Regions from separate parts of the Mycobacteroides abscessus ATCC 19977 genome, predicted to be linked through region 2. Evidence: riboswitches for the same ligand, from Rfam matches in the RefSeq annotation. Region 2 holds a riboswitch; the other holds the start of a gene.
The links. Region 2 has a riboswitch for S-adenosylmethionine ahead of MAB_RS18690 (bifunctional o-acetylhomoserine/o-acetylserine sulfhydrylase). Riboswitches for the same ligand answer to the same signal wherever they lie in the genome.
Positions count from the first base shown of each region.

Region 1 (16,229 bases), 1.8 Mb from region 2:
GCGAAATGGGATTGCCCTGCCACCTGGTGGACGGGGGTACCACGTCACCGCGCACCACCAGGGACGCGGGGCCCACGGTGGCGCCGGCACCGAGCTCGGCCGCGGGTAGCGCCACGCAGTGCGGCCCCAGCGTGGCGCCTTCGCCCAGGACCACGGTGTCCATCCGCATGATCCGGTCGTGGAACAGATGTGTCTGCACCACGCAGCCGCGATTCACGGTCGCGCCCCTGCCCAAGGTCACCAGGTCGGCCTCGGGCAGCCAGTACGTCTCGCACCACACGCCCCGGCCGATCTTGGCGCCCAGCCCGCGTAGCCACCAGTTCTGCATGATCGTTCCCGACGCGGCACGTGCGAACCAGACGGCGGCAACGGTTTCCACGAAGGTGTCGGCAACCTCGTTGCGCCAGACGAACGAGGACCAAAGCGGCTTCTCGACGGCCTTGGTGCGGCCCACCACCAACCATTTGGCCACCACACTGACAACACCTGCCACGGCGCCGGCAATCAGCAGCACCACACCGCTCAGCGCCCCGGCCACCCAGAAATTGAACCCAATGGCGATGTTTTGCAGTGTCAGCAGCACGCCGACGCCGATACCGAAGGTCACGATGATAGGGATGATGCGGCAGGTCTCCACGATGCCGCGCATCACCTTGAGGCGGAACGGCGGCTCGAAGGTGAGCGTAGAGTCTGCGCCATCAGCCTTGCGTCGCAACCGCTTTGGTGGGCTCCCGATCCATGAGGAGCCCGACTTAGCCTTATGTGGAGTCGCGGACAGGACGGCGACCAAGGCGTCGTTGGGCACTTTGCGTCCGGGCTGGGTGATTCCTGAGTTGCCCAGAAACGCGCGCTTGCCGATCCGGGCCTTGGCGATGTGGATCCAGCCGCCGCCCAATTCGTAGGAGGCCACCATCGTGTCGTCGGCCAAGAACGCGCCATCGTCGACCTCGGTGAACTTCGGCACCAGCAATGCTGTCGAAATCTCGGTGTCCTTGCCGATCTTCGCGCCCAGAATGCGCAGCCACCAAGGCGTGAGCTGGCTGGCATAGATGGGGAACAGGTAGTTGCGCGCGGCGTCCATCAGGCGTTCGGTGGCCCACAGCTGCCAACCCTGTCGGCTGCGGACAGGGTGGTAGCCCTCGTGGACGCCGAGTGAGAGCAGTCGCACCAGGACAACGGTGATGGCGGCGTACACGACAACACTGACCAGCGCCGCCGCGGGCGTCCACATGAGGGCGGGTACAACGGCTCCGCAGATCGTCGCGGCATCGCGGATGCCGTATGCGACCACGGCCAAGCCCGCTGCGAGGGCCAGCAGCGGAAGCCCGCCCAGCAGAATCGATGTCAACCCATAGATGGGCACCCATTGTCCCGCGCGGGGCGGTCGGTAGTCGGGCCAGGGATGACGGGCTTTACCGGATTTGACGGCCGGTGAGCCCTTCCAATACTGGCCGTTCTTGACCCGCCCGACGACCCCGGAAGCCGGTGCGACGTCGGCGTTCTTGCCGACGACCGCGCCCGGCAGCAGGGTGGTGCGGGCGCCGACGGTGGCGTCGTCGCCGATGACGATGGGGCCGACGTGGAACTTATCGCCATCAACCCAATGCCCGGAGAGATCGACCTCTGGTTCGACGGAACTGCGGTCTCCCAGCTCCAACCAGCCGGTGACCGGTGGTGAAGAATGCAGATCGACGCCATTGCCGACGCGCGCCCCCAGCGCGCGGGCGTAGTAAACCATCCACGGTGCGCCGGAAAGGTTCTCGGCACCACTGGCGGTGGCGAGACGGTCGGCGATCCACACTCGCAGGTGCACGCTGCCGCCGCGCTCATAGGTGCCGGGCTTGACGCCCGACAGTAGCAATCGTGCACCGATGACGGTGATACTCATGCGCCCCACGGGGGTAATGAACAAGACGAAGGCTGCCAGCAGTACCCACCAGTTGACGGTTACCAACCATGGCACCCCGCTGAATGTCGCGAACACATTGTTGGCCAGGGCAAGCCATGTCGCCCATTGCAGGCCCGTGAGAGTGGTGAGCGGAATGGTCGCCACCAACTGAGCCAGCTCGGCAAGCCGTGGTACAGGTTTGACGACGCGGGGCTCCACCTCGATGGGAGGTGCCAGCTCATCGAGATAGGTGGCCAACGATCCGAGTCGCGGCTGGTCGTACAGGTTGGCGACGGTTACCTGCGGATAACGTTGCCGCAGCGCCGCAACCAGCTGAGCGGCGGACAACGACCCGCCGCCCAGCGCAAAGAAATCGGCCTCCGGTCCGTCGACGGGGGCGGCCAGGATGTCCCGCCATAGACCGGCGAGCCACCCCATGGTGCCGCCCAGTTCGGGTGCTTCGTCATCGGCCCCGGCTCCCGGTGGCGGCCAGGGCAGGGCGTTGCGATCGACCTTTCCGGATGTGCGCGTGGGCAGCTCATCGAGTTTGACCAGTCGCGGTACCAGCGCGGCCGGAAGCGACTCGGCCAGGCTCGCGCGGGCTGCGGCGATATCGAAGTTCGGATCCGCGCTGGCGATATAGCCGACCAGCAACGGGGTGCCGCTGGCGGTCTTGCGCACCGCGGCCGCACCTGCGCTCACACCGGGCAGGTTGACCAGCGCGGCATCCACCTCGCCCAGTTCGATGCGGCGGCCACCGACTTTCACCTGGTCGTCGGCGCGGCCCTGGAAGTACAACCCGTCCGGTTCCAGGCGTACCAGATCTCCGCTTCGGTAGGCTCTCGACCAACCCAAAGTATCGAGCGGAGCGTACTTTTCGGCATCCTTTTCTGGGTCCAGGTACTTGGCCAGGCCGATACCGCCGATGACCAGTTCGCCGACCTCGCCGTAGCCGACCTGGTTGCCGTGAGGGTCCACGACCGCCAGATCCCAACCGGGCAGCGGCAATCCGATGCTGACGGGACTCACTCCGTCGAGCCTGGCCGCGCATGCCACCACGGTCGCCTCGGTGGGCCCGTAGGTGTTCCAGACCTCGCGTGTGGCACCGTCCTCGCCGGTGGCCAGCCGTTCGGCCAGGTCGGGTGGGCACGCCTCGCCACCGAAGATCAGCAGTCGCACCGCCTCCAGCGCCTCGGCCGGCCACAGCGCGGCCAGAGTGGGCACCGTCGAGACCACGGTGACATCGCGCGAAACCAGCCATGGACCCAGATCCATGCCGCTGCGCACCAGTGAACGGGGCGCCGGAACCAGGCAAGCGCCGTACCGCCACGCCAACCACATCTCCTCGCACGAGGCGTCGAAGGCCACGGACAGTCCGGCAAGTACCCGATCGTCCGGACCGATCGGGTTGTCCTGCAAGAACATCTGTGCTTCAGCATCGACAAACGCGGCTGCGTTGCGATGAGTCACCGCCACCCCCTTGGGGGTGCCGGTGGAACCCGAGGTGAAGATGATCCATGCGTCGTCGCGGGGCGTCGGTTTGGCGGCCCGCCACCCACGCGACGATCCGGGTCCGCGAACCAGTCCGTCGGGAGTGATCACGGCGGCCACCTGTGCCTCGCCGAACACCAGCGCGGCGCGCTCGTCGGGGTCGTCGGCATCGACGGGCACGTAGGCGGCGCCCGCTGCCAGGGTCGCGAGGATCGCCACATACAGCGAGTAGCTGCCCGACGGCATCCGGATACCGACGCGGTCACCACGCCCGATGCCGCGGGCGCCGAGCCATTCGACGCTCGCTTCCATGTCGACGATCAGCTCCGAATAGGTGAGCTGAATGGTGCCGTCGTCGATGGCCGGCGCATCGGGATTCTCCGCGGCGGTGGCGTAGAGGATGTCGATCAGAGTCCGCGCCGCGGGCGCCGACCTACCGAGCAGATATTGCGGGGGTACCGGGTGCGCCGGGGCTTGCTGGGCGACGGGTTGAGCCGCGTGCTCAGGCGCCGAATCCGGTGCCTCTTGGTGCGCGCGGCTCATGGGTGACTCGTCGGGGCCGGTCACGCTGCTCCTCGTAGTTTCCGCGATCGGATGGGCTGCCGCAGCGAAGCCTATCGGTCCGGCCCCAGCGAGGCTCGTCGCCGCGCGGATGTGGGGTCATGGTCGGGGACGCCCCTCGCGCGATCGAGTTTGCGGTCGATGTGTTGGGCCTGCTGAGGGCTGTGGGGACGCCTATGGAGCCGTGCGCCGGGTCTTGTACAAGCTAGCGACCGTGGTGACGAGCAGGGTCACCACGATCACCGCAAGGCTTGCCAGCGTGGGAATCTCGGGCACGTGTACCGGCTCGCCGCCGTTGATGAACGGCAGTTCATTTTCGTGCAACGCGTGCAGGATCAGTTTGACGCCGATGAAGAACAAGATGAACGCCAACCCCTGCGATAGGTACACCAGACGCTTAAGCATGTCGCCGAGCAGGAAGTACAGCTGACGCAGACCCATGAGAGCGAACACATTGGCCGTGAATACCAGGTATGGCTCTTTGGTGAGCCCGTAGATGGCGGGGATCGAGTCGAGGGCGAAGAGCAGGTCGGTGGTACCCAGTGCGACGATCACCAAAAACATCGGTGTCATCAGTCGCGTTCCGTTTTCCCGCACCCACAAGCGCAGACCGTCCCACTTATCGGTGGTCCGCAGGTGCTTGCGGGCGAACTGCACTACGGCATTGTCGGCGTCGTCGTCGTGTTCGGTATCGCGCGCGAGGTTGATGGCGGTGTACACCAGGAACGCGCCAAAAAGGTAGAAGATCCAGGAGAACTGGTTGATGGCCACCGCGCCCAGGGCAATGAAGATGCCGCGGAAGATCAGGGCCAGGATGATGCCGACCAGCAGGGCTTCTTGCTGATAGACCCGGGGCACTTTGAAGCTGGCCATGATGATCAGGAAGATGAACAGGTTGTCCACCGACAGGCTGTACTCGGTGAGCCAGCCCGCGTAGAACTCCAGCCCGTACTGGCTCCCGTGGAAGAACCACACCCACAGGCCGAAGGCCACCGCAAGCCCTACGTAGATGCTGAGAGCGGTCGCGGTTTCGCGTGTCGAGGGCTCGTGGGGTTGTCGGCCGATCACGATGACGTCGACCAACAGGATCGCGACCGTGACGGCCAGGGTGATGATCCACTCGAGCTGGGACACCTGCATTTCAGAACCTCCGGTCGTCAAAACGCCGGAGGTCTCTTCCGCCGGCAGATGGCCGGCCCGCGGCACCGACCGGACCGCCAATGGCCGATGTGATGACGACACCGCAGCGAAGGAATACTCCCCTCCAGTAGTCAGTGTGCCCTACAGGCGTGGGTCATCGGAAATCGGGCCGGACGGCCGAGCTGACGTTGCGGGTTTGAATCATCGTGCGCAAGGCGGTTGACGGTGGCGGGGGCCGACGGGCACACTGCCGTCAGGTCATGAGAACCAGCGACAAGCCCTGGCTAGCTGGTCGGCAACCCTCCACCACGGTGGGGTGCTCCAGGTGACGACCTGGCCGCGCTCAACCGTGCGTGGCAAGCGTGGACTCGCCGGGCGGGTCCGGTGAGATGGGATGTCACATGTCAGTGTCCACACAAGCGGTGTCCGGGCAGCCATTCGCGCGGGTGGTCGGAGCCGACACCAAAGTTCCTTTGGCTCACGGAGGCTGGGTCAGATACGCAAACTTTGATTACGCTGCCAGCGCGCCCGCACTCTGCGATGTCGCGGACCGGGTCACCGAACTGCTGCCGTATTACGCCAGCGTGCATCGCGGCGCGGGCTACGCCTCACGGGTCTGCACCCGGCTCTATGAGGGGGCGCGGGAAACCGTCGGCCGTTTTGTCGGCGCCCGCGCCGACCACCACGTGATCTTTACCCGCAACACCACGGATTCGCTCAATCTGCTGGCGTCTGCGGTGCCAGGCGAGGTAGTTGTGCTCGATATAGAACACCACGCAAACCTGTTGACCTGGCAGCGATATGGCGCCCGGGTAGTGGCGCACCGAACGACCGTGCCGGATACCGTTGCCGCGTTGGACGAGGAGCTGGCGCGCCGGCCGACCGCGCTGCTGGCCGTCACCGGCGCGTCCAACGTCACCGGTGAGGTACTTCCGCTCGGCGAACTCGCGGCGGCAGCCCACCGGAACGGAGCGCGGATCGCCGTCGACGGTGCGCAACTGGCTCCGCACCGACGAATTGACCTGGCAGCAGCCGGGATTGACTACTTGGCGTTCTCCGGGCACAAGCTGTACGCACCGTTCGGTGCAGGAGTCCTTGTGGGGCAAGCTGACTGGCTTGACACGGCGCGGCCCTATCTGGCCGGTGGAGGCGCTGTCCGCAATGTGGATATCGATGAGGCGCAATGGTTCACCGGCCCGCAGCGGCATGAGGCGGGTACGCCCAATGTGGTCGGGGTCGCAGCGATTGCTGCCGCGTGTGAGGCGCTGACCGTCCTCGGCGACCTAGGTCACGCCGAGGACGCGCTCACCGTGCAACTGCGTGATGGGCTCGAGGCGATTGAAGGCGTTGATACGCTGCGTATTTGGGAGGGCGATCGCGACGTACTGGGCATCGTGTCTTTTACGGTCGCCGGGTATGCGCCGTCGGTTGTCGCCGCCTACCTGTCAGCCGAGCACGGTATCGGGCTGCGTGACGGACGATTCTGCGCGCACCCGCTGTTGGCCAGACTCGGCGCGCCGGGTGGTGCGCTACGGGCGAGTATCGGGCTGGGCACCACGGCCGGCGACATCGCGCGCCTGCTCGGCGCGATCAACGAACTCGTCCGGCGCGGACCGGGCTTGGCCTACATCGAGCGTGACGGTCAGATCGGACCGGTGGACGATCCGCGCCCGCTCCCGGATTTCCTGGCGGCCTGAATCCGCAATCCACATATCCGTAACTATTAATACGTGGTACTTTCAGTTCGACACATAACGGGTCGGACTGACAAGGACGTCTAATGACTAGTGCGCGTGTGCGGGACGGCGAAGCCCGCGGGCTTCGCCAGGGTGTTCCCGACCATGAGGTCGTGATCATCGGCGCCGGCTTCGGGGGTATCGGTGCCGGAGTCGAATTGACCAAAAGGGGGGTCCACGACTTTGTGATCTTGGAGAAATGGGGGGCTGCCGGCGGCACCTGGCACGCCAACAAATACCCAGGCGTCGCAGTCGACATACCGACTTTCATCTACAGCTTCTCCTACGACCAGAAGACGACCTGGTCGAAGTTCTTCACACCCGGAGACGAGCTAGAGCAGTACGCCAACGAACTCGTCGACAAGCATGAGCTGCGCGGCAAGATTCGATTCAACACACGGGTGGTGCGCCAGGATTTCGATGAGTCCCAGAATATCTGGGTGCTCACACTGGAGGGCGGCGGCGTGGTCACCGGCCGGCACGTCATCGCAGCCACCGGAGGGCTGGAGCAACCCAAGCTCCCGGAGATAGACGGTATCGACTCCTACAAGGGCGTGCTTATGCATACAGCGCTGTGGGACAAGGATATTGAGCTCGCTGGAAAGCGAGTAGCCGTCATCGGGACCGGTGCCACGTCGCTACAGATGGTTCCGGAGATCGCGCCACAGGTGGGTCATCTGACGGTGTTTCAGCGCACACCTATCTACGTGGGGCCCAAACCGGACTGGCGATACAACGGGTTCTGGCGGGCACTGTTCGGCTTCCCGGGCGTGGCCAAGGCCATTCGGCACGCCATCAATCTCAGCACCGCATACATTCCGGATGCCGTTTTCAAGCTTGATTCCAAATATGCCGAATCCGTATCGATGGCGCTGGCAAACAGGATTCGGGCGTGGATGCGTACCCAGGTCGACGATCCGGTGACTCGGGAAAAGTTGTTGCCCTACTACGGATTCGGATGCAAGCGGCCCTCGTTCTCCAATACCTATCTCAAAACCTTCAACCGTCCCAATGTGGCACTGGTGACCGAACCGATCCAGCGGATCACCGAGAAGGGACTGCTGACAGCAGATGGTGTCGAACATGAAGTGGACGTGCTGATCTGTGCCACCGGATTCGCCATCTGGGATCACATGCCCGCCTTCCCCACCACGGGGCGGGGCGGCAAGGATCTGAAGCAGTTCTTCCAAACCAATCGTTACCAGGCGTACCAGGGCGTTTCGATTCCCGACTACCCCAACTTCTTCCTCGTTCTGGGGCCGTACGGATACGTTTTCGGGCCGTATCACATGCTCATCGAGTCGACGACGACGCACGCGGCCCGCGTTATCGCAGAGACCAAGAAACGTGGTGCGACCACCGCCGAAGTCAAGCAGGACGTGCACGACGCGTACTTCCATAAGATGCACGAGCGCAACAAAAACCACCTGTGGCTTTCTCCTGCCTGCTCGACCGCCAATACGTATTACATCGACAATCACGGTGATTCCCCGTTCCGTCCTGGCGGTTTCGGCGAGATGTACTTCCACAACAAGTATTTCCGGCTGGACAACTACCGTTACGGCACCGAGACGATCGCGCCGGCGGTAGAGTCCGCGCCAAAGCGTAAGCGCAACAAGGAGGTTGTGAGATGAGGCTGCTACCCGCACCCAAACCAGGACTTGTGGTGGTGACCGGCGCCGGCAGCGGCATCGGCCGAGCCATCGCGATCCAATTCGCCAAGGGCGGGGCGGAGGTGGTGGCCTCCGATGTCGACCTGACGACGGCCCAGGAGACAGCGCAGATCATCCATGGGAAGGGGCACCGGGCGGTGGCCTTCCAGCTCGATGTCACCGATCCGGCCGCATGGGAACGGTTCGCTGAGCAGGTGCGGGCCGAGTACGGCGTGCCCGATGTTCTGGTGAACAACGCGGGCATCATGGTCGGCGGGCGTTTCTTTGATCTGGAACAGGAGCACTGGGAAAAACAGTTCCGGGTCAATGTCTTTGGTGTTGCTTATGGCGGCCGTGTGTTCGGTAAGCAGATGGCTGAACGTGGCCGTGGGGGCCAAATCGTCAACATCGCCTCGGCGGGAGCCATCACCCCGACGCCGCTGTTTCCCGCTTACTCGGCGTCGAAGGCTGCCGTCAAGATGTTGAGCGAGTGCATGCGGATGGAGCTGGGCCCCAAGGGGATAGGTGTATCTGCGGTATGTCCGGGTTTCATCAACACCAATATCGGTGTCAATGCCACCGTGGCCGGTCTTGATGTTCGCGACGATGTGCGTGAGCGGGCCAACAACATGATGAGGGCCTTCCAGTCCTCTGCCCCGATGCGGGTCCTCGACCAGTTGATCGGTCCTCCCCAGGTGGCGCGCGCGGCGGTCCGTGCGGCGCGATACAACTTCGCGGTGGCCCCGGTGCGCCCCGAGGCGTGGCTGGGTTACTTCCTGAGCAGGCTCCTGCCCGGACTGAATCGGCACTTCATGTATCCGATTCCGTATTGGCTCGGGCTGGATATCGACACGCTCATACCGAGGCTGCAGCGCCTGATCGATAACGTGGCCGAGCGCACCCCGACACCCCGGCTGACCGAGACCGAGCAGTCGCCCGTCTGATCGAGACTGATCCGCTCACCGGGAATTCAACGATGGCCCCGGCCGGCCCGCGTGGGTACCGTTGCGTCTGTGTCGACACAACATCAAACGTTTCGGGTCTTCACTGACGATGCCGCCGGATGGCTGGAACTGACCGGCGGAACGGGTGTCACCGCGCGTGTCAACGCCCCGGACCTCAAGCAGGCACAACGGGCCCGGCATTCCCTGCGAACCTCGCGTAAGGACGCCCCTGCCGTCATTTTGGACGTGTACGTGCATGTTGAGGCCGATTCACGGTCGGCGCGCAAGCATTTCGCGAGCCTGAGGGTACCGGCCGCGGTGTCGTATGCGGGCACACCGGAAGGGTTGGCGGGTCTGATCGCGGACATCTATCTGGCTGGGGTGGCCGATGGGGTCACGCTGATCCCGGTGTCGCCCACCACAGACATCGGATGTGCCGCTCGCCGGGTGCTGGCACTGTTACCGCAGCGCATCCCGCTGGCTGCCTAGGGGCGCGTTGTCGGGGGTCCCGATCACCACTCGATCACCAGTTGTCGTAACCGCCCTCGGGGCCGAGCATGCGTTCCAGCCGCGTGCGGTTGATCTTCGCAAGTTCATTGCGGGTCACCTTGCGTTCGGTGTCCGCGTCGTGATGCATGCGATCGGAGATGGCCCGCAATACCGATGCACCGTCCTGTCCGCACATATGCATGACGAAACGATGGCCGAAGTGATGTTCGTACCGATGGGCGGCGGCCCGTAACGCAGCCATCATGCCCGGTGTCTCATCGCGGATCGCGCACTGCTCGGCGTGTGAACGCACGCTTCCCGGCCGTTTGCCCAGCGGCGGATAGGCGGTCAGCATCTCGTTCAGCGATTCCTCTGAGAGCGCGAACAGTTCGTTGTCTGCGCATCGGAACAGCGCATCGTGGTCGGCGAATGGACGAGTCGCTGCGACCTTCCTGGCCCATGTCACGCTGCCACAACACTCGTACAGCGCATGCACGGCTCGGGTATCGGGCATCTGATTGAACGTGTCGCGGCCGATGCCCTGATGCATCAACATGTGACCATGATTCGACGGGTGACCTCTGTTCGCTAGAGGGTGACCGCCAATTTTGCAGGAGCTTAACGCGACGTAACATTGCGGCGAGCAATGCTGGGGAAGGAGCGGGGGACAGTGACGGATCCGGCCTGGCAGCAGTACCCGCAGGAACAGTGGCCCGTCGACGAGCCCATCCCTTATCCCGAGGATCCGAAGCCTCCGAAATGGCCGTGGATAGTCGCCGGTATCAGCGTTCTGGCGGTGCTGGCGATAGCGTTGACGTCGATCCTCGTCATCACCCGCCGCACCGAGGTGGCGGCGCCGACCACAGTGACCGTTACCCCGTCCACAACATGGACCGGGCCCAATGACGTCCCGCTACCGTCCATAACGACGACAGAGCCGCCGCCGCCCTCGCCACCTCCGCCGAATCCCAGCACCGGGGTGGAGACGCCGACAACCACCGAGGCGCCTCCGGTACCCACCACGACGGAAGCGCCCCAGCCGGTGCCGACGACAGGCCAGGGGCCGGGCGGTTCGGGACACGGCAGCAAGAGTGTCACCTACAGCGTCGGCGGCTCCGGCAGCCAGGTCAACGTCGCCTACATGACGGACACGGAGTACGTGCGGGTCGCGAACATCTCACAGCCCTGGGCGGTGACGGTGACGCGGACTCAGCGGGACAAGCCGCTCATCATGAATGTCACCATGGTGGGCGAGGGGACGATCAGCTGTTCGATCACCGTCGACGGAGTGACCGTGACGGAAAGCACCGATGTGTTCGCCGTCGTGTGTCAGGCGCCGATGCCGGGTTAGTGCCCCTGTGTCTTGAGACGCTCGAATGACGCGAGTACCTCGGCCTCGGCCTCGGCGCGGCCCACCCAGTCGGCGGCCTCGACGAATTTGCCGGGTTCCAGATCCTTGTAGTGCACGAAGAAGTGCTTGATCGAATCCAGCTCGAAGCTGGATACATCGCCGATGTCCTGGATGTGGTCCCAGCGTGGGTCGCCCGCGGGCACGCACAACACCTTGTCGTCGCCGCCGCCGTCGTCGACCATCTTGAACATGCCGACGGGCCGCGCCTCGACGATCACACCCGGGAAGACGGACTCGGGCAGCAGCACCAGTGCGTCCAGCGGATCGCCGTCCTCGCCCAGCGTGTTTTCGATGAAGCCGTAATCGGTGGGGTACGCCATAGGGGTGTAGAGGAAGCGGTCCAGACGCACTCGTCCGGTCTCGTGATCGACCTCATACTTGTTGCGCTGACCCTTGGGGATCTCGATGGTGACGTCGAACTCCACACCCGCTCCTTGAATGTCGGTGGTACTTGGCAGTCGTCTTCGCGCAAGCGCTCATCCAGCGCGCACCAGGATAGCGATACCCTGCAGAGCATGGTCACCGCCAGGGCACTTGATCCGCGTCATTGGCGGCGCTCTACCCACGCTCTGCTTGCCGTCGCCGTCGTATTGGCGATTGCCGCGCTGGTGCTGCTGGCGTCCCTGACCACGGGGGCCTCCACCGCGCATCAGTTGCAGAGCGCCGATCCGGAGCCGGCGCTGATTACCCCGGCGCCAGGTGTGGTGCCGGTTTCCGATTCGGCACCGATTCCGACGGCGGATGGTTTGGCTCAGGCGCTGGACAGGGCGTTGTCCGACCCGGCACTGGGCATGTTCACCGGCCGGGTTACCGACGCGCTGACCGGCCGTGAGTTGTGGCAGCAGGGCTCCACGGTGCCGATGGTGCCGGCCTCGACCAACAAGGTGTTGACCGCCGCGGCGGCCCTGCTCACTCTCGAACGCGACGCCAAGCTGACCACTTCGGTGGTGGCCGATACTGCCGGGCAACGCGGACTGGTGACACTGGTTGGTGGCGGCGATCCGATCGTCAGCGCGGCACCGGCAGGCACCGACACCTGGTACCGCGATGCCGCGCGAATCAGCGACCTCGCCGACCAGGTGCGCAAGTCCGGTGTCGCCGTCACCTCAATCACCGTTGATATCAGCCGATTCGGTGGGCCCTCGATGGCGCCCGGGTGGGACCCGGCCGATATCGAAGGCGGCGATGTCGCGCCCATCCAGGCGGTGATGCTCGATGCCGGACGTACGCAGCCGACCGACTATGACTCGCGCCGTTCCACCACTCCCGCCCTGGACGCGGGCCGGGCGCTCGCCGCCGCGCTCGGTGTGGACCCGGAGGCGGTGCGCCTTGACGCGGCCCCTCCGACGGCGAAATCGATTGCCTCCGTGCAATCGGCGCCGCTGATGGAGCGGCTGCGGGAGATGATGAACGCCTCCGACAACGTCATGGCGGAAACCATCGGCCGGGAGGTGGCCCTGGCCACCGGGCGTGCGCAGACCTTCTCCGGCACGGTGGACGCCGTGACAAGTCAATTGCGCAGTGCGGGGATCGATCTCACGGACCTGACATTGCGTGATTCCAGCGGACTGTCGGTGGACGACCGGGTTACCGCGCGCACGTTGGACGAGGTGATCGGAGCCGCCGCCGGCCCCGACAAGCCGAAGCTGCGACCACTTCTCGATGTGCTGCCCATCGCCGGTGGCAGCGGCACCCTGTCCGAGCGCTTTGTCACTCAGAACCAAACCTCGGCGGGGTGGTTGCGGGCCAAGACGGGATCGCTCACCGGTGTGAACACGCTGGCCGGGGTGGTCACTGACGTCAGCGGGCGGGTACTGACCTTCTCTCTGATGCAGAATCACGCCACCGCGCCCACCGCACGTAACGCGGTGGACAACACGGCTGCCGTGCTGCGGTCCTGCGGATGTAGCTGATGGCTGAGTCGGGACGGGTCGTGCAGAGCGGCGGCGTTGGAACCAAGAGTCCCGAGTTGACGGTTGGCCGCATGGTCAACTGGGAATTCGCCGCGACCGTAGGCGTCAAGTTGGCGCGGCCGGCACCGCCCACCACCGAGTACACCCGGCGGCAGGCCATCGCCGAGCTGTCAGATGCGGCGCGGCGAGCGGAGACACCAGTACGTGAGGTCACCGGTCTGGCGGACGGGCTGCTCGTGCCCGAGGCACGGGTCATCGATCGCCCGGGCTGGATCTCCGCCGCAGCGCAGTCCATGCGATTGATGGCCGGCGGTGGCGAGGGGGCAACCGGGTTCTTGTCGGGCCGTGTCACCGGGGCACAGACCGGTGCCGTGCTGGCCTTCGTCTCATCGGGGATTCTCGGTCAGTACGACCCCTTCACCGCGGACGGCGCGGGCGCGCTATTGCTGGTGTATCCGAACGTCATAGCCGTCGAACGCCAACTTCGAGTGGTCCCCAGCGACTTCCGGATGTGGGTGTGTCTGCACGAGGTGACACATCGGGTGCAATTTTCGGCCAACCCGTGGCTGGCCGACTACATGTCGGGGACCCTCGCGACACTCGCCCACGAGCAAGAGGAGGACGTGGCCGGCATGCTGGGCAGGCTGGCCGACTTTGTCCGCTCGTCCAGAAGTCAGGGGCACAACGGCATCGTCGAGCTACTGCGTGCCATGCAGTCCGACAGCGGTCGGGACGCCCTGGACCGTCTGTTGGTATTGGGCACCCTGCTGGAGGGGCATGCCGATCACGTCATGGATGCGGTGGGCCCGGCCGTGGTCCCGTCGGTGGCGTCCATCAGGTCCCGGTTCGAGGCCCGGCGTTCACGCAAACAGCCGCCGCTGCAGCGGATCATCCGTGCGCTCATCGGCATGGACGCGAAGATGCGCCAGTACACCCGGGGCAAGAAGTTCGTCGACCACGTGGTCGGAAAGGTCGGCATGGAGCGCTTCAACACCATCTGGCGCGATCCGCAGACCCTGCCCCAGCCTGCCGAGATCGAGGATCCGGACCAGTGGATCGACCGAGTTCTCTAGCGCTGCGCGGGGCAGTCAAAGCATTTGCTGCTCAGTACCTTCCGGACGTGACGGAAGTGGCGGTTGCTCTTTCGGGTGGTGCGGATTCATTGGCCCTGGCGGCTGCCGCCGTCGCGCGGGCTTGGTCGGTGACGGCCCTTATCGTCGATCATGGTCTGCAGCAGGACTCCGCGCAGGTCGCGGCGCGGGCACGCAGTCAGGCGCTGGCCTTGGGATGTTCTGACGCGGTTGTTCTTTCCGTGACGGTCGACGGCGTGGGCGGTCTTGAGGCGGCGGCCCGCAGTGCGCGGTATGCGGCGCTCGAACAGGCCAGGGACGGAAGACCGGTGCTCCTTGCCCACACTCTCGATGACCAGGCCGAGACGGTGCTCTTGGGGCTCGGTCGAGGATCCGGCGCGCGTTCCATCGCCGGAATGCGCCCCTGGGATGATCCGTGGGGGCGACCATTTCTGGATCGTCGTCGTACCGAGACCCGTTCTTACTGTGATGAATTGGCGATCACCGCCTGGGAAGACCCACACAATGTGGATTCCCGCTTCGTGCGGGTACGCCTGCGCCACGAGGTGCTACCGCTGCTCGAGGAGGTGCTCGGTGGTGGAGTGGCCGAGGCGCTTGCTCGTACCGCGCTCTCATTGCAGGACGACGGCGACGCACTTGATGCGCAGGCCCGTGCGGCTTTTCCGGGCGCACAGGGCCTGGCGATCTCGGATCTGCGCGGCCTGACACCCGCGGTCCGGCGTCGGGTTATCAGGCTCTGGTTATTGGCCGGCGGTGCACAGGACTTGAACGACAACCAGATTCGGGCGGTGGACGCGTTGGTCACGCAGTGGCGGGGGCAGGGCGGCGTGGCCGTGGGCGCCGATCTGCGCTACCAGCGACTGGTGGCGTCCCGATCCGGGGAGCAGCTGGTGCTTTCGGTACACGACGTCGCTAGGTGATCGCGAAGTCGCCGCGTATCGGTGACGTGAGTGTGCGGCGATAGTCCACCGGCGGCCAGGGCCACAGTTCTGGCACTCCGTCGGCGCCCAGGTACCAGCTGTCGCATCCGGTGGACCACACGGTGTTGGGCATCGCCCGGCGCATCTGGGTGTTGAACGTCTCTGCGGCATGCGCCGTCGGAGCGACTGACTGCATTCGACCGGAACGAATTTCGTCTATCCAATGCATCGCGAACTTGACCTGTGTTTCGGCGATCGAGATGAGCGAGTTGTTGCCGATCGGACTGTTGGGCCCGATCAAGAGGAAGAAGTTCGGGAACCCGGCGAGTCCCACGGCTCGATAGGCGCGGGGTCCGTCGCTCCACGCGTCACTGAGCTTGATGCCGTCGCGTCCGAGGACCTCCATCGGGCGTAGGTATGAGTGCGCGTCGAAACCAGTGGCGCACACCAGGATATCCAACTCGTGTAGGACTCCGTCGTTGGTGATAACACCCTGCGGCACAACGCGGTCGATTCCGCCGGTGAGCACCGAGACATTGGGTCGCTGTACCGCCTTGAAGAATGGCACCGACATGACCAATCGCCGGCACAGTGGTTCATAGTCGGGATGCAGCTTTTCGCGCAGTGTCGCGTCGCGGATGAGCAGCCGATGCGACGCTCGTACGAAGCCCTGGATGAGCTTGCGACGTGCGCCCGGGATCACCACCGAGCCGCCCACTCCACGTTCGAAGTAGAAGCGCCACAACAGATAGGAGATTCTATTGAGGACAGGTATGCGTGACCAGATGGATTTCGACAGCGCCGAGTAGGTGAAGTTGGGAACCGGCGCGACCCACTGTGCGGAACGTTGGAACACCGACAAGTGCTGCACCTGTTCGGCGAGTGCTCCGATGATCTGTACCCCGGAGGAACCGGTCCCAATGAGCCCGACCCGCTTGCCGATGTACGGCACCGAATGATCCCAGCGTGCGGAGTGAAAGCAGGGTCCGGCGA
Region 1 is NC_010397.1:507,902-524,130, forward strand. It holds gene MAB_RS02740 (Pls/PosA family non-ribosomal peptide synthetase) at 1-3,946, opposite strand, end outside; gene MAB_RS02745 (TerC family protein) at 4,115-5,080, opposite strand; SAM riboswitch class IV at 5,337-5,449, shown strand; gene MAB_RS02750 (aminotransferase class V-fold PLP-dependent enzyme) at 5,482-6,777, shown strand; gene MAB_RS02755 (flavin-containing monooxygenase) at 6,861-8,450, shown strand; gene MAB_RS02760 (SDR family NAD(P)-dependent oxidoreductase) at 8,447-9,412, shown strand; gene MAB_RS02765 (hypothetical protein) at 9,464-9,901, shown strand; gene MAB_RS02770 (2-oxo-4-hydroxy-4-carboxy-5-ureidoimidazoline decarboxylase) at 9,936-10,457, opposite strand; gene MAB_RS02775 (MmpS family transport accessory protein) at 10,572-11,252, shown strand; gene MAB_RS02780 (inorganic diphosphatase) at 11,249-11,737, opposite strand; gene dacB (D-alanyl-D-alanine carboxypeptidase/D-alanyl-D-alanine endopeptidase) at 11,828-13,225, shown strand; gene MAB_RS02790 (zinc-dependent metalloprotease) at 13,225-14,298, shown strand; gene tilS (tRNA lysidine(34) synthetase TilS) at 14,355-15,236, shown strand; gene MAB_RS02800 (flavin-containing monooxygenase) at 15,229-16,229, opposite strand, start outside.
Region 1: it holds a riboswitch for S-adenosylmethionine, as region 2 does, so the genes downstream of both, MAB_RS02750 (aminotransferase class V-fold PLP-dependent enzyme) here and MAB_RS18690 (bifunctional o-acetylhomoserine/o-acetylserine sulfhydrylase) in region 2, are expected to answer to the same signal.

Region 2 (16,229 bases):
ACGAACACCGCGGCGGCCGCGTCGGCCTGTTCGGGTGCCGCGCCGCTGAAGGCGAGCGGAAAGATCGAGGCGAACGCGACAACGCCCGCCGTCGCGCTCACCAGCACCCACAACAGCCAGCTGACAACGGTCTCCGCAGTCCCCGGTTTCCGGCCCGCGGCCGCTGTCATCATGACAGTGATGCTAGGTGAGCACGCAGTGCGTTTTGCTGAAAATCGTTGCCATGCATTGATTGCAGTGGGTACACCGCGAATGAGATGCCCGGTCGGCCGCCACCCGATTCACCAGGTCGGGATCGGCGAGTAGCGCGCGGCCCATGGCCACGAACTCGAAGCCCTCGGCCATGGCCAGGTCCATCGATTCACCACCGGTGATGCCGCCCAGCAGAATCAACGGTATGTCCAGTTCGGCGCGGAACCGACGGGCATCCTCGAGCAAGAACGCGTCGTGATAGGGGTACGACCGAAAGAACTTCTTTCCGGTCAGGCGTACGCCCCAACCCATGGGTTTGGGGAAGCCCTTGGCGAGTTCGCGGATCGGCACGTCGCCACGGAACAGGTACATGGGATTGACCAGGGAGCTGCCCGCGGTCAATTCCAGGGCATCGAGTCCACCGTCCTCCTGTAGCCAGGTGGCCGTTTGTAGAGACTCCTCGATGGGTATGCCGCCGCGGATGCCGTCGGTCATGGTTAGTTTGGCGGTGACGGCCAAGCGGCTGCCGGCAACCTTGCGTACTGCTTGAACCACCGCGCGGGCTACCTTGGCGCGGTTGGCCAGCGATCCGCCGTACTCATCTCCGCGCCGGTTGAACAGCGGGCTCAGGAACGAACTCACGAAATATCCGTGTCCCAAATGGATTTCGACGGCATCGAAGCCCGCTTCAATTGCCAGCCGGGCCGCGTTCGCGTGGGCGGCGATGACGCCGTCGATATCGGAGGCGCTGGCGCGGCGTGCGAATTTCATGCCCAGCGGATTGAAGAACCGGATCGGGGAGAGGGCCGGGGATCCGTTGGACCGTGCGTTGGCCACCGGTCCGGCATGACCGATCTGAGCCGAGACGGCGGCGCCGGTGTCGTGGATGGCATCGGTGAGGCGGCGCAGCCCGGGGATGGCCTCTTCGCGCATCCATACCTGCCCATACTCGGTACGTCCCTCGGGCGCGACCGCGCAATAGGCCACGGTCGTCATCCCGACTCCGCCGAGCGCGGGCCTGCGGTGATACTCGATGAGATCGTCGGTGACGAAGGCGTCCGGGGAGGCGGCCTCAAACGTCGCGGCCTTGATCGTCCGGTTGCGCAGCGTGATCGGACCGAGCCGCGCGGGCGCCAGCACGTCGGGAATTCCTGCGGCGTCACTGCCCATGGGCGGCAGATTACGCCGTGCCCATGGCCGGCGAATTCTGGATGTGGACTCCTAATTTTAGGCAAGTCCGGTGGATGTACGTTCGTCATATGACCTCCCTGAATCTGTCGGCCGACGAAGTTCTGACCACCACTCGTTCGGTGCGTAAGCGCCTGGATTTCGATAAGCCCGTCGAGCGCGCGGTTGTTGAGGAATGTCTGAACATCGCGATGCAGGCACCAACGGGCTCCAACCACCAGGGCTGGCATTGGGTGATCGTGGAGGACGCCGAGAAGAAGAAGGCGATCGCCGACATCTACCGCGAGGGCTGGAACAAGTACGCCAAGGGGGCGGGAGCCACCTACGCCGAGGGGGATACCCGGGCAGAGCGCAAGGCGAAGGTCGTGGACTCCGCCGGTTATCTCGCCGAGAACTTCGAGCGCTCGCCGCTGTTCCTCATTCCCTGCATCGAGGGCCGCCTGGACAATCTGCCGGTGGTAGGCGCCGCGTCCTCGTGGGGTTCGCTGCTGCCCGCGGTGTGGAGCTTCATGCTTGCGGCGCGTAACCGCGGTCTGGGATCGGCCTGGACCACGCTGCATCTGATGGACGACGGTGAGAAGCGCACCGCCGACATCGTGGGTATCCCGTTCGACAAGGTCACCCAGGGTGGTTTGTTCCCCATCGCATACACCGTGGGTACCGACTTCCGGCTTGCCAAGCGTCAGCCACTCGCCGACGTCCTGCACTGGGACACGTGGTGAGGGGCGATGAGCCGCTTGCGCGAAGAGCTGTAGGCCCAGGAATACTAGCCGTGTGACGGCGACTCGACTTGATGGCAAGGCCACCCGCGATGAGATCTTTGTGGAGCTGGCCACTCGTGCCGCGGCGCTGAAGGCGGCGGGCAAGACACCGGGGCTGGGCACCATCCTGGTGGGTGACGACCCGGGTTCGCACGCCTATGTGCGCGGCAAGCACGCAGACTGCGCCAAGGTGGGCCTCAACTCGATCCGTCGTGATCTGCCCGCCGATATCGATCAGGCCACACTGTGCGCCACCATCGACGAGCTGAACGCCAACCCGGATTGCACCGGCTACATCGTGCAGCTGCCGCTGCCCAAGCATCTTGACGAGAACGAGGCGCTGGAGCGCATCGACCCGGACAAGGACGCCGACGGCCTGCACCCGACGAACCTGGGCCGGCTGGTGCTCGGCAAGGAGGCCCCGCTTCCCTGCACGCCCCGCGGGATCGTGTATCTGCTGCGTCGCTATGACGTGAAGCTCGACGGGGCACACGTCGTGGTGATCGGTCGCGGTGTCACGGTGGGGCGTCCACTCGGGCTGCTGCTGACCCGGCGCTCGGAGAACGCGACAGTCACCCTGTGCCACACCGGAACCCGTGATCTGGCCGCGCTGACCCGGCAGGCCGACATCATCGTGGCGGCCGCCGGTGTGCCGCACATGGTGACGGCGGACATGGTCAAGCCGGGTGCCGCGGTGGTCGACGTCGGCGTGAGCCGGGTCGACGACAAGCTAACCGGCGACGTGGCCGAGGATGTCTGGGACGTGGCCGGGTACGTCTCGCCCAACCCCGGCGGAGTCGGGCCGCTGACCCGGGCCTTCTTGCTCACCAATGTGATCGAGCGGGCGGAACGTTCGTGACCGCCCTGCAACCCGGGCCGCGGCGTCTTCTCCCGACAGCGTTGGACGCGATCCAGCGGTTCGCCCGTGAGCAGTGGCCGATCCTGGTGGTCTCGGCGGTCTTTCTGGCGGCGCTGGGGCTGGTGATCGCCGATCGTTGGCGGCGCGGCGCGCTGGTCGTCGGCATCGCGGTCGGGATCGCGGCGGCACTGCGCTTGGTGCTGACCGACGACACTGCGGGTCTATTGGCGGTGCGCAGCAAGACCTTTGATGTCGGTGCGCTCGGTGCGGTGGCGGCGGCGATGGTCTACCTGGCGCTGACCATCGATCCGCTGGGTACCGGATAGGGCGTCATTTCAGCAGTTGCACCGAGCGGGCGATGGAGTCGGCCTGCTCGCCGAGGAACTGCTCGGACGGTTCGCCGTTGGCGCCGGTGACATTGGTGGTGGCGATCTGCCAACGCTGATCGCCCTGACCGACGAATGCCACGTAGATCTTCGGCGTCGCCGCGACCGGAGGTTTGCCCTCCGCGGCTGGCGGTTTCTCCAGTTCCAGGCTGGCCGAGGCTCCGGGCAGATTGGGGCCGTCCCATGAATCTCGTTTGTCTGCAGTGACTTTCGACTTGCGGGTCTTGACGAAGTCGCTTACCGCGTCGGCGTTGGACGAAGCCAGCCAGCGCTTCACCTCGGGAGCGGCCGTGTCGTCGTCGGGAGGCGTCAGCTTGCGGATGCGCACGTACTGAGCCAGCTCCGACGACTCCCACTTGGGCCGGACCTGGTAGGTCACCATTCCCTTGTTGTTGTGCACTCCGTCGGCGAAGGACACCCAGTCATGGGGGGTGTTGATGTAGATGCCCAGCTCGGGGATGAATTGCCGGGTATGCCGTTCGGCGGGCGCGCTGCTGGAAGTGGGCTCGGACTCGCTCTTGGCGTTCGAGGATGAGCCGTGTGATCCACAGCTGGCGAGCGGCGGGGTCAGCAGTGTGGTGGTGACAAAGAGGGCTGCCAACAGGCGGCGATCCGTACGCACGGGTACACCGTAGCGGCACCGGCCGCGTTCGTCGCGGCGAATCGGTGCACCCGGTGTTACCGATTCAGGGTCGCCCGAATACTCACCGTGACATAGGGCAGCGCCAGGCCTGCCGATTGCGCCAGGGCCGGATGGGTCGCCAGGAGCTCCCGAACCTGTTGCAGAGTCTTCTTCCGGGCTGCCTCGGGGGCGGTGATGCAGTAGCTGCGGGAGGCGACCATGTCCAGAAGTGCTTGCGGGGTAAGGTAATTCGTCCACTCGACCTGATGACGTTCCTGCCCGGTGAATGGAGCGGGCAGGGCGCCCACGTCTGCCGAGTCCGCCGCGTTCTCGTGACCGATGATGTGTCCCAAATCGGACACCCATCCCAGGCGTTCGTCGCGTACATTCCACACCAGGCCCAGCCGTCCGCCTGGACGTAGTACCCGCGCCACCTCCGGGATGGCGCGTTCGGGGTCCACCCAATGCCAGGCCTGCGCGACGAGCACGGCATCCACGCTGTTGTCGGGCAGCGGAATCTCCTCAGCGGTGCCCAGCAGCGCGGGCGTGTCGGGGAGTGAGTTGCTCAGCACCTCAAGCATTTCCGCGAGGGGGTCCACCGCTACGACATTGAGTCCGCGTTCCACCAGGCGGGTGGTGAGCTTGCCGGTGCCTGCGCCCAGGTCCAGGACGTCGTGTGCTCCGGGAGGCAGCAGCCAGTCGATAGCCTCGGGCGGGTAGGAGGGCCGGCCTCGTTCGTAGGCGGCTGCCTGCGAACCGAACGAAAGCGATGGTTCTGCCTGTGCGTCCGGCATTCGCGCTCCCTCTGGGTTCGGTGTTTACGAAGCCTGTGTTGCCTTGGCCAGTGCGAGCGTTTCCCGCACCAACTCGCTCACCGCGTCGAACTCGATGAGGAATGCGTCATGGCCGTGCACCGACTCGACCACCCGCAAGCCGGTACAACCAGGCAGCAGGTCCGCTAATTCCTCCTGCAGTCGCAGCGGGTAGAGCCGGTCGGAGGTGATACCGCCGACCACGACAGGGACCGGGCAGCCGCGTAGCGCCTTCTCCACACCGCCGCGGCCCCGACCGACGTCGTGGCGGTTGAGCGACTCGGTCAGGATGACGTAGCTGCCCGCGTCGAAGCGCCGAACGAACTTGTTGCCCTGATGTTCCAGGTAGCTCTGCACCGCGTATCGGCCATCCGCCCAGGGGTCTTCGGGGCCGTCCGGGCCGACCTGCGGGTCGTTGCCGAACCGGGTGTCCAATTCGACCTCGCCGCGGTAGGTCAGATGCGCGATCCGCCGGGCCAGATTCAGTCCCTTCCCGGGGCTGCGTCCGCTGCCGTGGTAGTCGCCACCCTGCCAGTCCGGATCAGTCTGGATGGCGGCGATCTGCGTACTCTGCGTGCCGATCTGGTCGCCGGTGGCCCGCGCGCCCACTGCCAGTACCAGGGCCGCACGAACCGCATCCGGATGCATCACAGCCCATTCCAGCGCACGGGCGCCGCCCATCGAACCGCCGACGACGGCCGCGACCTCGGTGATGCCCAGCTGGGCGAGGGCGGCGACGTCGGCGTTCACCTGGTCGCGCACCGAGACTTCGGGGAATCGTGAACCCCAGGGCTTGCCGTCGCGGGCGAGGGAAGTGGGGCCGGTGGTGCCTCGGCAGCCTCCCAGGACATTGGTGGCCACGGCGCACCAGTGATCGGTGTCGATCGCCGCGCCCGGGCCGATGATCCCCTCCCACCAGCCGCCGGTGATGTGGTCGGGCCCGGCGGGTCCGACCACATGAGAATCGGCGGTGAGCGCGTGGCACACGAACACCACGTTGTCGCGCCGGGGTGAGAGCTCGCCCCAGCTCTGTACCGCGATGGTCACGTCGTCGATCACAGCACCGCTTTCCAGAGTGATCGAACCTATTGGTACATAGGCGATCTCATCGCCCTGGGGTAGGGCGATGTGGGGGACCGGAAGCTGCTGTTCGATGGTCACGATGATGCCACCGCCGCGGGTTGTTTGAGCCTGCGTACGGCCGTGAATCCGGACTCCAGGTCGGCCAGGATGTCGTCGATGCCCTCGATGCCGACGGCCAACCGGACCAGTCCCGGCGTGACCCCGGAGGCCACCTGTTCGGCAGGGGAGAGCTGTCCGTGCGTTGTGGTGGCCGGGTGGATGACAAGCGAACGCACATCACCGATGTTGGCGACCTGGCTGTGCAGGGTCAGGGAATCGATGAAGGTGGTCGCAGCCTCGACACCACCGTCCAGTTCGAATGCGAGCACGGCACCGGCTCCCTTGGGGGCCAAGGCCTTCGCGCGCTCGTACCATGGAGATGTGGGTAGCCCGGCGTAGTTGACGCGAGTGACTTCCGGCTGTGCGACAAGGAATTCGGCCACCCGCTGTGCGTTCGCCACGTGCCGCTCCACGCGCAGGCTCAATGTTTCCAAACCCTGAGCGATGAGGAATGCGTTGAATGGCGAGATGGCGGGACCGAGGTCGCGCAGCAGCTGCACACGCGCCTTAAGTGCGTAGGCCGGCGCGCCCAGATCGGCGAACACCACGCCGTGGTAACTCGGGTCGGGGGTGGTGAATCCGGGATGGCGACCCTGGGTCCAGTCGAAGGTACCTCCGTCGATGATCACGCCGCCGATTGCATTGCCGTGTCCACCAAGGTATTTGGTGGCCGAATGCACCACGACGTCGGCCCCGTGTGCCAGCGGCTGGATCAGATAGGGGGTGGCGACGGTGTTGTCGACGATCAGCGGGATGCCTGCCGCGTGCGCGATCTCCGACAGGCCGGCGATGTCGAGAATGTCGTTCTGCGGGTTGGAGATCGACTCGGCGAACAGCGCCTTGGTATCCGGGGTGATGGCGTTGCGCCACGACTCCAGATCGTCGGGGTCTTCGACGAAGGTAGTCGAGATGCCCAGTCGTGGCAGCGTGTAGTGCAGCAGATTGTAGGTGCCTCCGTACAGGCGCGGGCTGGAGACGATGTTGTCGCCGGCCTGTGCGATGTTCACGATCGCCAGGGTCGCCGCCGCCTGTCCGGAGGCAAGTAGCAGCGCGGCCACGCCACCTTCCAGGGCTGCGATGCGCTGCTCGACGACATCCTGGGTGGGGTTGCCGATGCGGGTGTAGATGTTGCCCTCTTCGGACAGCCCGAAGAGCGCCGCGGCGTGCGCGGTGTCGTTGAAGACGTAGGAGGTGGTCTGGTAGATCGGCAGGGCCCGCGCGTTGGTTGCCGCGTCGGCGGACTGGCCCGCGTGGATCTGCTTGGTCTCGAACGCCCACTGGGCGGAGCGAGGCTTGTCCGAGCGACTGTCTGCTGTGGTGGGATCGATATCGGTCATGGCGCTCTCCTGGGGTAGTCGGGTAGGGCAGTCAGGGCTGGGGGCAACAGCGACAGTGCTGATGAGCCGCTGGCGCGAAGAACAACCGGAACCGACAACAGGAACGCAGGGACCTACCCCCGGGTGACGAATACTCCATCGGGCCAACCTGTCTTCTCGGGGCCCGCCATCGGACCCGCGCTTGCCGTGTGGCCGACTGTTCCGTCATCAACCTCTGACAGCCCAGTCGGCTACTCAACCTGGTCATCACCCGGGGCACCCCACCGCGGTTGGAGGGTTGCCGACCAGCGAGCCGGGGCTTGACGCTGGTACTCATGACCGCTTAGCAGCGTATCGCAATTCACCGAATGGTTGCCACCAGGTAGTCGAAGCGCATATGGGAGCGCGATCACAGGCCGTCCGCCCGCCTAGGCTCGAAGGCGACGTGATACTGAATAGGGCATCCGTGTGACCCACGGGGTACCTGAGATTTTGACCGACCAACAAGTCCGATCAACGATGCCGGGAGTGACTAATGAGTGCGCAGCAGCCGACCATCATCTACACGCTGACAGACGAGGCGCCGCTGCTCGCGACGTACTCCTTCTTGCCGATCATCCGGGCATTCGCCGGGCCGGCGGGTATCGACGTCCAAACCAGTGACATCTCCGTTGCCGCACGCATCCTCTCCGAGTTCTCCGAGTACCTTCCCGAAGACCAGCGTGTTCCGGACAACCTGGCCGAGCTGGGCCGCCTGACACAGCTTCCGGAAACCAACATCATCAAGCTGCCGAATATCAGTGCGTCGGTGCCGCAGCTGCTGGCCGCGATCAAGGAACTACAGGGCAAGGGCTACAAGCTGCCCGAGTACCCGGGGGACCCCAAGAACGAAGAAGAAACTGAGATCAAGGCGCGGTACACCAAGTGTCTCGGTAGTGCGGTGAATCCCATTCTGCGTGAAGGCAACTCGGACCGTCGCGCCCCGAAGGCGGTGAAGGAGTACGCCCGCAAGCACCCGCACAGCATGGGCGAGTGGTCGCAGGCCTCGCGCACGCATGTCGCCACCATGAAGGAGGGCGATTTCTACCACGGAGAGAAGTCGCTGACGCTGGATCGCGACCGCACGGTGAAGATGGTGCTGACCACCAAGAGCGGTGACACCGTCGTGCTCAAGCCCGAGGTCAAGCTGGGCAAGGGCGACATCATCGACAGCATGTTCATGAGTAAGAAGGCGCTCTGCGACTTCTACGAGGAGCAGATCGAAGACGCCTACAAGACCGGTGTGATGCTGTCCTTGCACGTCAAGGCGACCATGATGCGGGTCAGCCACCCCATCGTCTTCGGCCACGCGGTCAAGATCTTCTACAAGGACGCCTTCGAAAAGCACCAGAAGCTGTTCGACGAGCTGGGCGTCAACGTCAACAATGGATTGTCGGACCTGTACAGCAAGATCGAGGCCCTGCCCGCGTCGCAGCACGAGGAGATCATCCGCGACCTGCACGCCTGTCACGAGCACCGGCCGGAGCTGGCCATGGTGGACTCGGCCAAGGGTATTTCGAACTTCCACTCGCCCAGCGACGTGATCGTCGACGCCTCGATGCCGGCCATGATTCGGGCCGGCGGCAAGATGTACGGCGCCGACGGCAAGCTCAAGGACACCAAGGCCGTCAACCCCGAGTCGACCTTCTCCCGGATCTACCAGGAGATGATCAACTTCGTGAAGACCCACGGCCAGTTCGACCCGAGGACCATGGGCACCGTTCCCAACGTCGGTCTGATGGCGCAGAAGGCCGAGGAGTACGGCAGCCACGACAAGACCTTCGAGATCGCCGAGGCCGGTGTCGCCGACATCGTCGACATCGACACCGGCGAGGTACTGCTGACACAGAACGTTGAAGAGGGCGATATCTGGCGCATGCCGGTCGTCACCGATGCCGCTATTCAGGACTGGGTCAAGCTCGCCGTCACGCGGGGGCGCGAGTCGGGGATGAACGTGGTGTTCTGGCTGGACACCGAGCGTCCGCACGAGGTGGAACTGCGTAAGAAGGTCAAGGAATACCTGCAGGATCACGACACCGAGGGCCTCAAGATTCAGGTTGTGCCTCAGGTGTGGGCCATGCGGTACACCCTGGAGCGACTGATCCGCGGTAAGGACACCATCGCCGCGACCGGCAACATCCTGCGCGACTACCTCACCGACCTGTTCCCGATCCTGGAGCTGGGTACCAGTGCCAAGATGCTCTCCATCGTGCCGTTGATGGCCGGAGGCGGACTGTACGAGACGGGCGCCGGGGGGTCGGCGCCCAAGCACGTGAGCCAGCTGGTCGAGGAGAACCATCTGCGGTGGGATTCGCTCGGTGAGTTCCTGGCACTGGCCGTCAGCCTCGAAGACTTGGGCATCAAGACCGGGAACGCCCGGGCCAAGATTCTGGCCACCACGCTGGATGCCGCGACCGGAAAGCTGCTGGAGAACGACAAGAGTCCGTCCCGCAAGGCCGGCGAGCTCGACAACCGTGGCAGCCAGTTCTATCTGGCGTTGTACTGGGCGGCCGAGCTGGCCGCGCAGACCGAAGACGTGGAACTGGCCGAGCTGTTCGCACCGCTGGCCAAGCAGCTGGTCGAGAACGAGGATCAGATTGTGGCCGAGCTTGCCGCCGTGCAGGGCAGCCCGGCCGATATCGGTGGCTACTACGCACCGGACCCCGAGAAGACCAACGCCGTCATGCGGCCGAGCCAGACGTTCAACGCCGCCCTGGCGTCCGTCGAGGTCTAGAACCAACGCCGACACGCCGCGTTCTGACGCGTTTCCCGAGAGGGGCGCGCAGAACGCGGCGTGTCGGCGTTTACGTGTTGCTATCCGGCGTCGGACGCGGCGCTGCGCTTGGCCGAAACCAAGGGATCGATGAGGTCGGTGATCACTTCGGTGACCTGACCGGGCGCCTCCAGCATGGGCACATGGCCCATGCCCGCCAGCGTGATCCGCCGTGCGTTGCCCGGCAGTCCTTCGCCGATCAGCTTGCCGAAGCGGCCCGGGGGCACGATCTCGTCCTTCTCGCACAGCACCAGCTGGGCCGGCACCGAGATGGTGTCGAGGTTCTCCAGACCCGGTGCGGGAAGGATCGACGTCAGCGACGCGAAATACGCCGGGCAGTGCGTGATGTCCTCGAAGATGCTGTGGAAGTCCGGCAGGCTCAGCGCCTCGGTCTCGCCGCACAGCATGCGCGCAGTGGCGAACTTCGCGAACGGCAGCCCCGCCGCGCGGCGCCCCAGCAGCCGCGAGAATGCCAGCCACGGCAGCATGGCCGCGAACTTCACCACGATCTCCGCCTTCAGCGGCGAGTACTTGGTCCAGCCACCGGCCGGCGCGATAGCGGTGACGCTGCGGGCGCGGCCGCGCAGTGCCAGGCCCAGGGCGATCCAGCCGCCCAGCGAGTTGCCCACCAGATGTGCTGTCTCCCAGCCCTTCTGATCCATGATCTGTTCGATCTGGTCCAGGTACACGTCGACCGACCGCTGTGAGAACGGAGGCAGCTTGGGCATCGGGCCGCCACCGTTGTGTCCCGGATACGTGGGCGCGAACACCTCGTACCCGGCGTCGGCGAGCTGCTCGGCAACGGTTTCCCATACCGACTGCGACAGCATGAACGGATGCAGTAGCAGGACCGGCTCACCCTCACCCATCTCGATGGGTGCACGCCGGTTTGACGGCTTCGACAAGATGGCTTCCAGCATGCGGTCCTCCTAGTGCGCCAACATCTGCGTTGACATTACTGTCTGTTGCGTCAATTTACCGTGCCCCGTCTTCTTCGCCTACTCCGCAGTGCTGGTTGTTCTTCGCCCCAGCGGCTCATCACTGTCAGGGCGCTCGACTATCGTCGGCGACCGATGAGCGCCCAGAAGATCACCGTCACCACCATCAACGTCAATGGCATTCGTGCGGCCGTCAAGGAGCGGTCCGCGGAGAATCGGGGACTGCTGCCCTGGCTGGAGCAGACGAGCTCCGACATCGTGTGTCTGCAGGAGGTGCGCGCCGAGGAGGACCAGTTGCGGGAGGCGCTGGCCCCAGCCCTGGCCGCCGGGTGGCAGGTGGTGAGTGCCGCCTCCAGCGTGAAGGGACGCAGCGGCGTAGGGATTCTGAGCCGCGTTCCGGCGGCCTCCACCCGGGTGGCCCTGGACGCCGACGGTGGCGAATTCGATGAGTCGGGCCGGTACCTGGAGGCCGAGATCGGCGACCTGACCGTCGCGAGCATCTATCTGCCCACCGGTGAGGCGGGCACCGCTCGTCAGGAGGAGAAGGAGCGCTTCATGGCCGCCGTGGGCGCGCGGATGGCCGTCCTGGCCGCCAGTGGGCGGGATACGGTGATCTGCGGCGATTGGAACATCGGCCATACCGAACGAGATATCAAGGCGTGGAAGGCAAATCAGAAGAAGGCCGGCTTCCTGCCGGAGGAGCGGGCATGGGTGGGCTCGTTGCTCGAGGCCGGCTGGGTAGACAGTTTCCGGCTACTGCATCCGGATGTGGACGGGCCGTACAGCTGGTGGTCGTGGCGCGGCAAGGCCTTCGACAACGATGCCGGGTGGCGCATCGACTATCACCTGGCCACGGCCGATCTTGGGCGACGGGCACATTCGGCGAGGGTCGAGCGGGCCGATGCCTACGCGCTGCGCTGGTCCGATCACGCCCCGGTGACGGTGGAGTACCGGTAGGGCGCCTTGCGGCCAGAGCGGCAGCCAGAATCGCTTTGACCGGGCATGCCAGGATGGATGCACTATGACTGCCGAAACCGCCGCCCGGGGACGCCTGTTCTCCGGTATTCAGCCCACCGCCGATTCTCTTCACCTCGGAAACGTGCTGGGTGCGGTGCAGCAGTGGGTGCGGTTGCAGCACGAGTACGAGGCGCTGTTCTGTGTCGTCGACCTGCATGCGATCACGGTCGCCCAAGACCCCGAGGAACTTCGGCGGCGCACCCGCGCGGTGGTCGCACAGTACGTGGCACTCGGCGTCGACCCGGCCAAGAGCGCCATCTTCGTGCAGAGCCACGTACCCGCACACGCCGAATTGGCTTGGGTACTGGGGTGTTTGACCGGTTACGGGGAAGCTGCCCGGATGACGCAGTTCAAGGACAAGTCGGCCAAGCAGGGTAACGACGCCACGACGGTAGGCCTGTTCACCTATCCGGTGCTGATGGCGGCCGACATCCTGCTGTACCAGACCAATGTGGTGCCGGTGGGTGACGACCAGCGTCAGCACCTCGAACTGACTCGGGATGTGGCGCAGCGATTCAACGGCCGGTACGGCCAGACATTCGTGCTGCCGGAGACGTTCGTGCCGAAGAACGCGGCCCGTATCTACGACCTGCAGGACCCGACGGTCAAGATGAGCAAGTCGGCCTCCACTCCCGCCGGGCTGATCAACCTGCTCGATGAACCGGCGGTCTCGGCCAAAAAGGTCAAGTCGGCACAGACCGACAGCGACCGTGAGATCCGCTTTGATCGGGACGCCAAGCCGGGTGTCTCCAATCTACTGAGCATCCAGTCCGCGCTCACCGGAGCCGATATCGAGACTCTCGTGGACGGGTACGCCGGGCGCGGGTACGGGGACCTGAAGAAAGACACGGCCGAGGCGCTGATCGAATTCGTCACACCGGTCCGTGACCGGACGAATGAGCTGCTCAGCGACACCGCGGCGCTCGACGACATCCTGGCTTCCGGTGCGGCGCGTGCCCGGGAGCTGGCGGAGAAGACTCTCACCGAGGTCTATGACCGGATAGGGTTTGTCCGGCCCGCGAGGTAGTTAACAGCAGAGGCGGTGAGTGGTGGCTGAAGACGACAAGCCTGGAATCCTTGACCGCTATCGCGCCAGATTTCCCTGGTTCGACCACATCATGCGCATGCAGGAGCGGTACGGGAAGGTAAACGGCAACTTCTTCGCCGCGGGAATCACATACTTCACCGTCTTCGCGCTGTTTCCGCTCATGATGGTCGCCTTCGCCGTCATGGGGTTCGTGCTGTCGCGGCGGCCGGACACGATTGCGGAGCTACGCGGGCGCATCAGCGGGGCCATCTCCGGCGAGGTGGGCAACCAGCTAATCAATTTGATGGACACGGCGATCGCCTCGCGCACGAGCCTGGGTATCGCAGGTCTAGCCACCGCGGCCTGGGCCGGACTGGGCTGGATGGCCAACGTGCGGGCGGCGCTCAGTGCCATGTGGGAACAGCCCAACGACTCGGAGAACTTCGTCAAGGGCAAGCTGTCGGATTTACTCGCGCTCGGTTCCACGTTTGTAGCGCTCGCCCTCACCATCGCGGTGACCGCCGTCGGCGACGAGAAAACCATCCTGCGAATACTCGGCTGGATGGGACTGCATGACGTCGCCATCCCGTCGGTTCTGTTGAAGGTCGTGACCATCGCGATAGCGACGGTGCTCTCGTGGGCGTTGTTCACCTGGATGATCGCGCGGCTGCCCCGGGAGCGGCTGCCGTTCTCGAGTTCGGTGCGGGCGGGGCTCATCGCGGCGATCGGTTTCGAGTTGTTCAAACAGGTCGCCTCGATCTACCTGAGCGTGATCATGCACGGACCGGCAGGGTCCACGTTCGGGCCGGTACTGGGCATCATGGTGTTTGCCTACATCACGGCGCGTCTGCTGCTGTATGCCACCGCGTGGGCGGCCACCTCCGACGAGAACCGGCCATTGGCACACGTGCCGCCGCCCGAGCCCGTGGTCATCACCACCCGGGTCGAGACGGTCGAGCGGCCATCCAAGCTGGGAGTGATCGCCGCCTTCGGGGCGGGAGTCATCGGCGCGCTGGGGATTTCCTGGTTGGGGCGCGGCGGCGACTAAGCCTGTCGGCGGTTGAGTGAGCGCGCCGCGAGGATGAGTCCGAACACGATCATCGCACCGATGATCGTCACGCCCACCCGGACCGGGACGCTGTTGATCGCCTCGGCGGGCAGACCCGCGGCCTGCGCCGAGGGGGTGTCGTCGGCATGCGGTTTGGTCAACAGTGACGGATCTGGATCGACGAGCTTGCCGATCGAGGCGTCGCGCGGCGTGGAGAACCCATAGTCGAGAAGGTGTGCCGCCTGCTCCCACGGTGCGATCGGCAGCCGAGTGCCGCGCAGCATGGTGACCACCAACCGGCGGCCATCACGTTCGGCGGCGCCGACGAAGGTCTGCTGGGCGTCGTCGGTGTAGCCGGTCTTGCCGCCGAGCGCGCCCGGGTAGTTGTACAGCAGCTTGTTGTCGTTCGTCATCTCATAGGCCGGATGGTCATCGCGTTCACCGGGTTTGGCGGGGTGGCCGGGGAACGTGGCCTTGGGCGCAGAGACCAGGTCGGCGAAGGTGGGGTCGGCGAACGCGTATTTGTAGAACAGGCCGAGGTCGTAGGCCGAGGTGCTCATGCCGGGGCCGTCGAGACCTGAGGGGGTGGCCGCCCGGGTATCTCGTGCGCCGAGTTTCTGCGCCATGTCGTTGATCTTGGCGACGGTCTCATCCATTCCGCCGAGCTGAACCGCTAGTGCGTGCGCGGCGTCGTTGCCCGAGTTCATCAGCAGACCGGTCAGGAGCTGGCGGACCGTGTAGGTGCCGCCGACATCGACGCCGACCCGGGTGCCCTCGCTGTTCGCGTCCTCTTGGGTGCCTACCACTGCCTGATTGAGGTTCAGGTTGTTGATGGCTTCCATGGCCACCAGCACCTTGATGACGCTGGCGGGGCGATGGCGGGCGTGGGGATCCTTGGCGGCCACCACATTCCCGGTGTTCAGATCGGCGATGAGCCATGATTCCGCGGAGATGTCGTTGGGCACGGGCCCGGCCCCGTCCGGGGTGATCACATCGCAGCGTCCGAGCATCTCGCCGCCGATGGGCTTGGCCGGCACCGGCAGTGGAGCGGGCGGGTCGCCGCCGGCCTTGGGTACCTCGGAAGTGTCGACGGCAGGCGGGGTGACGACCTTATAGGGGCACCCGCTGGTGTCGGGCGGTGTGAACCCGGGCTCGGCGCTCGCGAGCGGCGGCGCGCACAGCGGGAGGACGGCGACGATCAACCCGGCGGCGGTGGCCGCGGCGAGGCGCGTCACGGCGGTCCGCGGCGACGGGCGGCGGTCGGGCGCAGGAGTCCAGGTGGTCATCGCCTTGCCACAGTAAGCGAACACCACTCTGAACTGGGGGATGTTACGCCTGTGTCGGATGTGACTTATGGGCCGCTGCTGGACGACGCGATATCCGCCAGGCTGATGTGGCCCACCGCCGATGAACCGATGCAGCCCATCCACAGCCGTCCGCCCGATTCGACGACCCCGGTGACGGTACGCAGATCCCGCGATTTGCCGGTGATGTTGGCCAACACATCGCCGGTGTCGGGGTTCACGGCGATGACCCACGGATCGGTATCGGTGCCGGGGAGCAGGGCATCGGGCAGCCGCCACAGCACCTTGCGGATTGCCGGCGATCGGGGAAGTAACCATTCGGCGAGTGCGTTGCGCGGGCTGGCCAGAGTGATCCAGATCCGGCCGTCGGCGCCGGTGCTGATGTTGTCGGGCATGCCCGGAATCTCTTCCACGATCGGTGTGAGTGTGCCGGCGGCCGGGCCGGTGAGCGCATACCTGCTCACCCGGCGACCGACGGTTTCGGCGATGATCAAGGCGGACCCGTCGGCGGTGATCGTGACGCCGTTGGTGAAGGCCAGTCCGGTGGCGATGGTGGTCACGGTGCCGTCCGGGTCGCGCCGGAACACTCGCCCGGTAGGACGGCCCTCCAGGATGGCCGCCATGAACTGCTCGAACGGGAAGCGCGCCGTCGATTCGCTGAAATAGATTGTCCCGTCCATAGATTCGGTGACATTGGAGCAGAAGATGAGCGGGGGCCCGTCGACCTTGGTGACCACCGGCTCGATCTTTCCGGAGGCTGGGTCC
Region 2 is NC_010397.1:3,733,322-3,749,550, reverse strand. It holds gene MAB_RS18730 (hypothetical protein) at 1-173, opposite strand, end outside; gene MAB_RS18725 (NADH:flavin oxidoreductase) at 184-1,362, opposite strand; gene MAB_RS18720 (nitroreductase family protein) at 1,452-2,102, shown strand; gene MAB_RS18715 (bifunctional methylenetetrahydrofolate dehydrogenase/methenyltetrahydrofolate cyclohydrolase) at 2,155-3,000, shown strand; gene MAB_RS18710 (DUF3017 domain-containing protein) at 2,997-3,326, shown strand; gene MAB_RS18705 (hypothetical protein) at 3,331-4,008, opposite strand; gene MAB_RS18700 (class I SAM-dependent methyltransferase) at 4,065-4,802, opposite strand; gene metX (homoserine O-acetyltransferase MetX) at 4,827-5,981, opposite strand; gene MAB_RS18690 (bifunctional o-acetylhomoserine/o-acetylserine sulfhydrylase) at 5,978-7,339, opposite strand; SAM riboswitch class IV at 7,512-7,659, opposite strand; gene MAB_RS18685 (NADP-dependent isocitrate dehydrogenase) at 7,854-10,091, shown strand; gene MAB_RS18680 (alpha/beta fold hydrolase) at 10,172-11,050, opposite strand; gene MAB_RS18675 (exodeoxyribonuclease III) at 11,204-12,025, shown strand; gene trpS (tryptophan--tRNA ligase) at 12,090-13,112, shown strand; gene yhjD (inner membrane protein YhjD) at 13,132-14,160, shown strand; gene MAB_RS18660 (D-alanyl-D-alanine carboxypeptidase family protein) at 14,157-15,446, opposite strand; gene MAB_RS18655 (SMP-30/gluconolactonase/LRE family protein) at 15,512-16,229, opposite strand, start outside.